DNA from 2 places in the Leptothrix toolikensis genome. Region 1 is predicted to be linked to the other one. Evidence: predicted binding sites of a transcription regulator. Region 1 holds the regulator's gene; the other holds the start of a gene.
The links. The regulator FNR, encoded in region 1, switches genes on or off when oxygen is low (the NO sensors DNR and NnrR bind a similar motif). The targets are predictions, from matches to a motif close to TTGATNNNNATCAA.

Region 1 (4,426 bases):
TGGATTATTCTTTCTTTATGGACAGGATTTACCTTTGTGGCTTATTTTACGCCCATTCGTGATTTGCTGATTGAGGCAACTAGCTTTGATTTTGGCGCTTGGGAATGGTTTTGGATCTTCTTCTATGGCGCGGCAACGTATGGATTTGCTGGCTCCATGCGAGAACAAATCTGCAAGTATCTTTGCCCATATGCACGATTCCAAGGGGCTATGTTTGATCATGATACTTTGATCATCACGTATGACACGCAACGAGGTGATCCTCGTGGTTCACGGGGTAAGAAAGTTGATCCCAAAGCAGCTGGTTTGGGTGATTGCATTGATTGCGGTTTGTGTGTGCATGTTTGTCCCACGGGTATCGATATTCGTGAGGGTCAGCAGTATGAGTGCATCGGTTGCGCCGCTTGTATTGATGTCTGCAATGGTGTGATGGACAAGATGGGCTATGCACAAGGTTTGGTGCGTTATGCCACTCAACATGGCATGGAACAGCATCTGACCGATAAGCAATCGCTGATGCGGATTTTTAGACCTCGCGTCTTGATCTATAGCGTTATCTTGGTCGTTATTGTGATGGCACTGGGTTACGCTGTCTGGACGCGTGAGCCGTTCAAGGTGGATGTTGTTCGGGATCGCACGACATTGGCCAGAATCAACGGTGATGGCGGTATTGAGAACGTCTATCGCCTTCAGATCATGAATGCCACCGAGGAAAAGCAGACCTATCGCATTGCGGTCTCTGGCCTGCAAGGCTACAAGGTCGTCCCCGATGATTTGATCAAGGTTGCGCCCACTGAAGCTGAGTGGCTCACAGTGACGATTGAACTGCCTTTTGACGCGGCAAAACGAGAAGGTTCAGGTGTCAAGCCAGTCCAGTTTGATGTTCATCGCGTCAGCAGTGCTGGGATGGGCGAGGATGTTATCGTTCATGAGAAGTCAACATTTATGATCCCCCGTTGATCCTAATGATCATTGACCACTTGGTATTTTTAATGAGGACAAAATGAATCATCAAACAACCAAAGCTTCGAATATAAGTGGGCCACAGGTTAATCATCAACCTGTGCCTTGGTGGCAGGTGAAGATGATGTGGTTGGTCATCGCTGGTCCGCTGATTGTCGTCGTCGCGGCACTAACTACAGCCGTGGTTGCAATTCGAGGGCAAGATCCGGTTTTGGTTACGGGACCAGAAGATCTACAAGTTGATCCTTCGAAAAAGAACAATCCATCTTATCGGCCTGCTATTGAAGGAAGAAATCATTCTGCGACAGGCGGCATGAAGTAGCCATCAAGGCATAAAAAAGGCACCTAAATAGGTGCCTTTTTTCTATGTGTAAAATCAACACTGAGCGCTATTAACGACTTGTTGTAAAGCCTCTTGGTTGAGTATTCTTATGTCTCTTTGCTTGACTTCCAAAATTTGATCATCTTGGAATTTTGAGAAAGTACGGCTGACCGTTTCTAGCTTGAGTCCTAGATAGCTGCCAATTTCTTCTCTTGTCATACGTAAGACCAATGCTGAAGGAGAAAAACCTCGTGCTTGCAGTCGCTGTGTCAAATTAAGCAGAAAAGCGGCTAAGCGCTCCTCGGCTCGCATGCTACCTAGGAGCAACATGACACCATGGTCACGGACAATTTCACGACTCATGATTTTGTGAAACTGATGCTGTAACAGCGTAAATTCTCTAGATAATGTCTCAAGTTGGGCGTAAGGGATCATGCAGACTTGGGCATCTTCCAGTGCAACCGCATCGCAAGAATGGCGGTCTGTGCTGATGCCATCGAGGCCAATCAATTCTCCAGCCATTTGAAAACCCGTGACTTGCTCGCGTCCATCAATCGCTGAGACGATGGTTTTGAAAAAGCCAGTTCGAACGGCATAGAGCGCTGAGAACGAGTCTCCAGCGTGAAAGAGCACCTCACCACGACGCACAACCCGTCGGTTACTGACCAGGCTATCCAAGGTCGCTAGCTCTTGCTCAGACATGCCGACAGGCAGACACAGCTCTCTTAAATTACAGGCTGAGCACGCGACCTTCAAGGGGTCGATTCGGGAAGAGGGTGGAGTGGCTTCTTGCATGATGTGGCGGATTATCCGTCCAGTGCATGGCGACATCAACCAAAGTCATGCGGGCGTTGCGTCAGTCGCATCCTCACGTTGGCTGACTGATCCATAATGGTCACAAGTCAAAGATTGAGCTAAGTCAAAGTCAGTAAGCTATTGCAAGGCAAAGTCACAGGATGAACGCACCTTTGAACGCTGATTGCCTTTCTGGCAGCCATGATGCCCCTATGACTGGGCATGAAGAAGCTCCCCATTTCAGTGAGGAACTTCTTCGGAAGATGGATATCCCTGGGCCTCGCTACACCTCTTACCCAACAGCTGATCGCTTTGGGGAGGTCGCTACAGATGAGTTCCATGCTTTGGCACTGAGGCAGCGTCGCCTAAGCGCTGGCTCGGTGGCTATGCCACTGTCTATTTATATTCATATACCGTTTTGCGAGTCTGTCTGCTACTACTGTGCATGCAATAAAATTGTCACGAAAGATCGGTCTAAAAGCAAAGAATATCTCGTTGCTTTAGAAAAAGAATTGGCACTTGTCACTGGTCACATCGGGCAAAGAGAAATCGTTAGTCAAATTCATTTTGGTGGCGGTACGCCAACCTTTCTTACGGATTCTGAAATATCGCATATATTCGATATGCTAAGGTCCAAATTTGATTTAGAAAAAGGTGGTGAGTTCTCTATTGAAATTGATCCGAGAACAGTTAATAAAGAACGGCTAATCAATCTTAAGGCAATAGGTTTTAATAGAATAAGTTTTGGCGTTCAAGACTTTGATCAAGATGTTCAAAAAGCTGTTCATCGTGTACAGCCTTTTGAGCAGGTTGAAGAGCTTATGAAGGTCGCGCGTGATATTGGGTATCAATCAATCAATGTTGACTTAATTTACGGCCTGCCACTTCAAACACCTGAAAGTTTTTCTCGCACTATTGATTTGGTGGCTTCAATACGGCCAGATCGTATTGCCATGTATGGCTATGCGCATTTGCCAGAACGATTTAAGCCTCAGAGAAGAATTCATACAGAAAGTTTGCCTAAAGGTACTGATCGCCTAGGCATGTTGTCAATTGCATTAGATGGATTTGTAGCCAAAGGGTATCGTTATATTGGCATGGATCATTTTGCACTTCCAGATGATCCGCTAGCTATTGCCAAGAGGCAAGGTCTTTTGCATCGAAATTTTCAAGGGTACAGTACTCAGCCAGACTGTGATTTGATTGGCCTTGGTGTTTCTGCGATAAGTAAGATAGGCTCTACGTATACGCAAAATGCAAAAAATATAGACGAATATTATGGGTTTATTTCAAGAAATGCCTTGCCTACCGTACGAGGATTTAATCTGAGTCGTGATGATGTTCTGAGGCGATCTGTGATTATGGCGATCATGTGCCATGGCCGGTTAAGTTTTGAATCGATTCAGATAGCTCACTTGATCGATTTCAAGAGCTACTTCCAATCTGAATTAGAAGAAATCAACACTTTGGCCAAAGATGGATTACTTATCCTCAATGAGGATGGCTTCCAATTAACAAACCTTGGTTGGTATTTTGTTAGATATGTAGCTATGGTGTTTGATAGATACCTACAAGTTGATAGAGTACGCGAAAGATTTTCCAAGGTCGTGTAATGACTGTTAGTTTGTACATCAGTGCAGCTTTAGTTGGTTTTACAGCCTCACCGCATTGCATTGCAATGTGTGGGGCTTTCTGTGAGAAAACAGCTAAAAAATGTAGATCAAATGCCAATAATAGTTTTTCTGCAAGCCATTTTTTATCATATCTTCCCGTCTTGTTGGGTAGATTAGCATCCTATGCTATTGCCGGTGCTTTATTCGGCATGATTACGTCTAGTGCGGCTTCATTATTTAATAAGGTGGCTTTGTTAAAGCCTTTGTGGCTTGTCGTTCAGTTGGTTATTGTTTTTGTTGGACTATGGATGCTTTGGGATGGTAAATTTCCAGAAAGCATCCAAAGTGTTATTGAACGTATATCTAAATATTTGAAGATACCCAAGAACAATTCAATTGATCATACTCCTTTGAGTATGATGAGGTCTTGGATTCAAGCTTTAGGTATAGGTTCTATGTGGGCCTTATTTCCTTGCGGTGTGCTGCACTCCGTTTTTTTGATTGCGTCGCTATCCAGTGGCCCGATAGATGGTGCTTTTGTCATGTTGTCTTTTGGCTTGGCTAGCTCGGTTTCTCTTTATGCTGGTGGATGGCTTTGGCGGATGTTCCTTGAAAGTAACCCTGCACCATCGCCAAGTCAGAGGGGGGTGGCAGGTGCATGGCAGAGAGGCCTGATGTCGTTTAGACTGGCTGGCGCTTCTGTCGTCGGTGCCGGTGCTTGGTCTTTGTTTAA
Region 2 (4,426 bases), on a different contig from region 1:
GTCGGTGATGGTCTCTACGCCCCGGACAACGTGCGCCAAGACGCCGCCCGCTTGCTGCTACACGCGACTCAACTGGAAATGATCCACCCGAGAAGTGGTGAGCGCCTTGTGATTCACAGCCCCACTCCCTTCTTTGATCCGAGGGTGTCTAAGCACTGATCAGATCTGGGTCGCTGGCACCGTGACGGCACCTGTGGCAGCCGACGTCCGCAAGGAAGACGGCACTTGGGGGCGCGGCGGCGTATCCAACCAGCGCGCTCCAATCAACCAAACCACCGGCAGAACCACCAAGCCCATGCTCATGACTTGCCCGATCCAGCCCGAAGCGAAGGGCTCGGTGGCATCGTGCCAAGCTTGGTTATCCACCAAGGGCAGCAAGGCTGCTTCGCTGAATTCATGCACCGCCAACAAGACGAGCTGAAAGGCAAATAGCACCATAAACACAGCCGTGACTTGGAAGAATCGTGACAAATTGACCCGGTGACCTTGCTTGAGCCAAGCATAAGCCACCGCCCCAGCCAAGGCAAAACCCAGCACACCGCCTGCGGCCAAACCGCGCATTTCAGCATTTTTGGCCAGCGAAGCCACGATGGTGGCGGTTTCTACCCCTTCGCGCCCCACCATGAACAAGGCAAATACCGCCACAGCCCACCAAGCTCGCCGACCTTCATGGCGTGTTGCCACTTGGAGCTGCTGATCAATCTCACCTTTCATTTGCCGGCCCATACGCATCATGTGCAAGGTACAAGCCATCACGGTGATGGCGGCCACCAACGCCATGGAGCCTTCCAAAGCCGGTGAAAGCGCCCCCACCTGAGCCAGGATCACCCCCAAAAGGACCGAGAGCACCAAGGCTGCACCTGTACCTACGCGCAAAGCAGCAACCAACTCGGCACGTCCGGTACGCCGCAGCAACATGGCTGCGATAGCAATGATCAACAAGGATTCAAGGCCTTCGCGGAAAGTGATCAACACGGTCTGGAACATGGCGGACTCAAGGAGTGGCAAAGTGCAATGGGGCCATCTTAATGCGAATGAGTCGCATTTGCGAGTGATTTACATTCGCTCGATCCCAACGGGGCTCGACGATAAGTCCACCGCCAAACCAGCGCGCACCCAGCAGCGCAAGCATGTGCGGGCCAAGCAACACCCACGCTGTGTGGCAAAACACCTGAGCTGCCACGCCATTCAAACGCATCACCCAGCATTTTGACAACAAACAAGAGCGCCGCCCAAAACAGCCAACGGCGCGAGACGGTGGCATCGAGCCAACAACCCGCCCAAGCAGCCACCAGCCCGAAGACCGACAACGCTGAGGCACCACGTACTTGGCCAACATCTGGCTGTAGCCACGCAACACTTAGCACGGCAAGGGGTGCAACGATGACCCAAGCCAAAGCCAGTCGCCAAGGCCCAAGCCGACGCTCAACCCAGTAGCCCCCGATCAACAGCCCGACCGCATCGCCCACAGCATGCAGGGGGCCGAAATGAACCAGCGAACAACTCCAAAGCTGCCAAGCTGCTTGATCCATGCGCTGCCAACCAAGCGTCTGAGCCCAAGGCTCGGCATAAGGATTCGACGCCAGTAAAACCAGCAGCGCAGCAAACAACAAACTCAACCAAGGAATCCGGGTACCAAGGCGGTCACCCATCTCCTCAGTCATCGGTCCAAATCAACGTTCGCCGCGAGCAGCTGCCTTGGCCGCATCTTCACGGATGTTGCGCATGAAAAAACGGGCGTAAAAAACAATCATGCCCGCAGAAAAGGCGATAACAGCAGCACTCATCAGGCCGTAATCGGTCGAAAAGAAGTCAGTCAATGCACGCATGGGTGTCTCCGTTATGTTGAAACGTCATCAGACAACAGCCTGTGTTTGTGTCATTTGTCGCGCATCAAACTTTGTGCAATATCTTGAACACATCAAGATATAGATCAAAAAAAACCCCCCGAAACCTCGGGGGGTCAATGCTCTGATGCGCCGACCGATGGCAAATCGCCCGGTGATCGACGCTGCCGAGACTAGTCTCATTGAAGCCGCTCTGCATCAGGGAATGCGTGAGTAAAACCAAGGTCAACGGGTGGGGCGCACCCGCTGGAAAAGCGCCAGCAGATCGACAATGTTGTGCCGCCACTGCCGTTCATGGGTGATGTACTCCCGAGCCGCACCACCCACGCGTTGAAGGGCGGTCAGGTCACGGCTACGGTCCACGACCATGGCCACCGCAGCCTTCATGTCACCCGACTTGAACATCCAGCCCGTTTTGTCTTCTTGTACGACTTCCCGAATCGGTGCCAGATCAGGGGCCACGGGGGCAATCCCACAAGCCATGAATTCAAACAGCTTGACGGGCGAGGTGTAGTCACCAGCACTGGGCAAGATCGCCATGTCCATGGCGGCCAACAGTCCAGGTACCTCGTCGTGGGCCACACGCCCGGTCATAACGATTTGGTTTTCAAGGCCCTGCGCTTTCACGAAGGTCTGCATAGCGTCAAAAGTGATGCCATCGCCCACCAAGAGCAACTTGAGTTCAGGCTGCGCTTTGAGAGACTCGGCCGCTTCGGTCACAAACTGGTCGATGGCATGCCAAGGCAAAAAAGCCCCGAGATAGCCGCAGACCACATGCCCCTCAAGTCCCCACTTGGCACGGGCCGCAGCACGCTGCTCGGGGGTAAAGCTGAATTTGTCGATATTGGCCGCGTTGTGCGAGACGATGGCCGGGGCCAACGGCACACCATGCACTTGCTGGACCCGATCCCGGAAATTACCAGAGACAAACACCAAGCCGGCACAGCGACTCAAAGTCCAGCGCTCAATGGCCATGGCGAGCTTCAGGAAGAACAAGGCGCGAACCCGCTCGACGGAAGCCGAATCGTTGATTTCAAGGATCACAGGGATACCCCGAGCGCGCCCCATCAACACCGTGATGGCCATGAACAGCGAGTAGCGCTCATAGATCATGTCCACTTCGGGATGCGCATTCAGATAGCGCAGCAAGCGCCAACCCGCCACCAAGTTGTAGCCAAGTTCGGCCAACTCAAACAAAGGCTCGGGCAATTTGGCAACCACCTTCATCCATGGACGAGCTTGTCGGGTGGGTGACATGGCCTTGGGTGAAGCGTAGGGATCGGCACCCGGTAGAGAGATCACATCCACCGGAATGCCTTCAACCCGCAGTGCATCGGTGACGCCACGAATATGCACACCTTCCACCGCTTTGCCTTGGGTTCGATGGTGATAAAGCACACGCCGAGGTTGGAGGGCGGACGAAGGAGGCGGAATTTGGGTCATGGAGATTTACTTGCTTGATAGCCAGAAGGGATCCTACGTGGAGCACCCCTCCCAAAACCGGAAGGATTTGTTTCAATTCTCGACCAGCAGGGGCTCATGATGACAAGAAGACACACCACCGTGAAGGATGGCGCACACACCTTGACCTAGGGTGAGTACCTTGAGTGGAACCCGATAGCATCCGAACCGACATCGTCTTGGGATCTCTTGATGAGCTTTGCTCTGTATTTGCTGTACGTTTTCATGACGTTTTTCCGGCCCGTCGAGATGTACGCCCCGGATCTGGCCTCGCTGCGGCCCATGTTGACCATCAGCATGCTGTGTTTGTTTTTGTCATGGCGCAACGTCCGCGCAGGCAGCCCGATTGCGGCGCGCAACATTCATTTCAAGCTGTTTTTTGGCTTTTGCACCATGATTTCGCTCTCCCAGATCGCCAACGATGGTGGTCCCAATGGAGCCTTGCAAGCGATCAACGAGTTCACGCCGTCCATCATGCTGTTTGTCTTGACGCTCCTGAACGTCAACACACTGGAGCGCCTACAAAAAACCTGCTTGGCCACCGTGATCGGGTTGGTCATCGCTGGGGGTTATGCCATCTCCGCCTTCCACACCGGCGAGCGCTGGACCGACTTGGTCATGATCCAAAAGCACCCGGATCACGACATGGACGACATGAGCCAAGCGCCACCGTTCGATGCGCCAGCCAATGATGATTCAGGTTGGTACGTGTTTCGGGTTCGCAGCTTGGGGCCCTTGAGTGATCCCAACGACTTTGCTCAAGCCATGGTGATGGCTTTGCCCATGCTGGTGGGGCTCTATCGTCCGGGACAACTGCTGCGCAACTTGCTCCTGATTGGGGCACCGGGTGGGATCCTTTTTTACGCCATCAAGCTCACCCAATCGCGGGGCGCGCAACTGGGTATCGGAACCGCCTTGCTGGTGGGATCATTGAAAATCTTCGGATGGCGAAAAACCTTGATCGGTGCTGCCGTTGTGGCTGTGCTGATCTCAGCAGGCAGCATTGGCGGCAACAAACGAGAGATTTCCGGCAAGGACAAATCATCCGAAGATCGGATCTTGTCTTGGTCGTCAGGGGTAGACATGCTAAGTAGCAACCCTGTTTTTGGGGTCGGTTA

Region 2: AC3VI7_RS05460 (DUF3149 domain-containing protein) is a predicted target of FNR. The motif match lies at 1,884-1,897, and genes of this name have one in related genera.

The regions. Positions count from the first base shown of each region.
Region 1 covers NZ_JBYSVC010000004.1:20,894-25,319, forward strand. The annotation lists gene ccoG (cytochrome c oxidase accessory protein CcoG) at 1-960, shown strand, start outside; gene AC3VI7_RS01320 (nitrogen fixation protein FixH) at 1,004-1,285, shown strand; gene fnr (fumarate/nitrate reduction transcriptional regulator Fnr) at 1,340-2,080, opposite strand; gene hemN (oxygen-independent coproporphyrinogen III oxidase) at 2,293-3,693, shown strand; gene AC3VI7_RS01335 (sulfite exporter TauE/SafE family protein) at 3,693-4,426, shown strand, end outside.
Region 2 covers NZ_JBYSVC010000023.1:10,928-15,353, forward strand. The annotation lists gene AC3VI7_RS05445 (RluA family pseudouridine synthase) at 1-159, shown strand, start outside; gene AC3VI7_RS05450 (FTR1 family iron permease) at 160-987, opposite strand; gene AC3VI7_RS05455 (rhomboid family intramembrane serine protease) at 1,026-1,652, opposite strand; gene AC3VI7_RS05460 (DUF3149 domain-containing protein) at 1,674-1,829, opposite strand; gene AC3VI7_RS05465 (glycosyltransferase family 4 protein) at 2,073-3,290, opposite strand; gene AC3VI7_RS05470 (O-antigen ligase family protein) at 3,501-4,426, shown strand, end outside.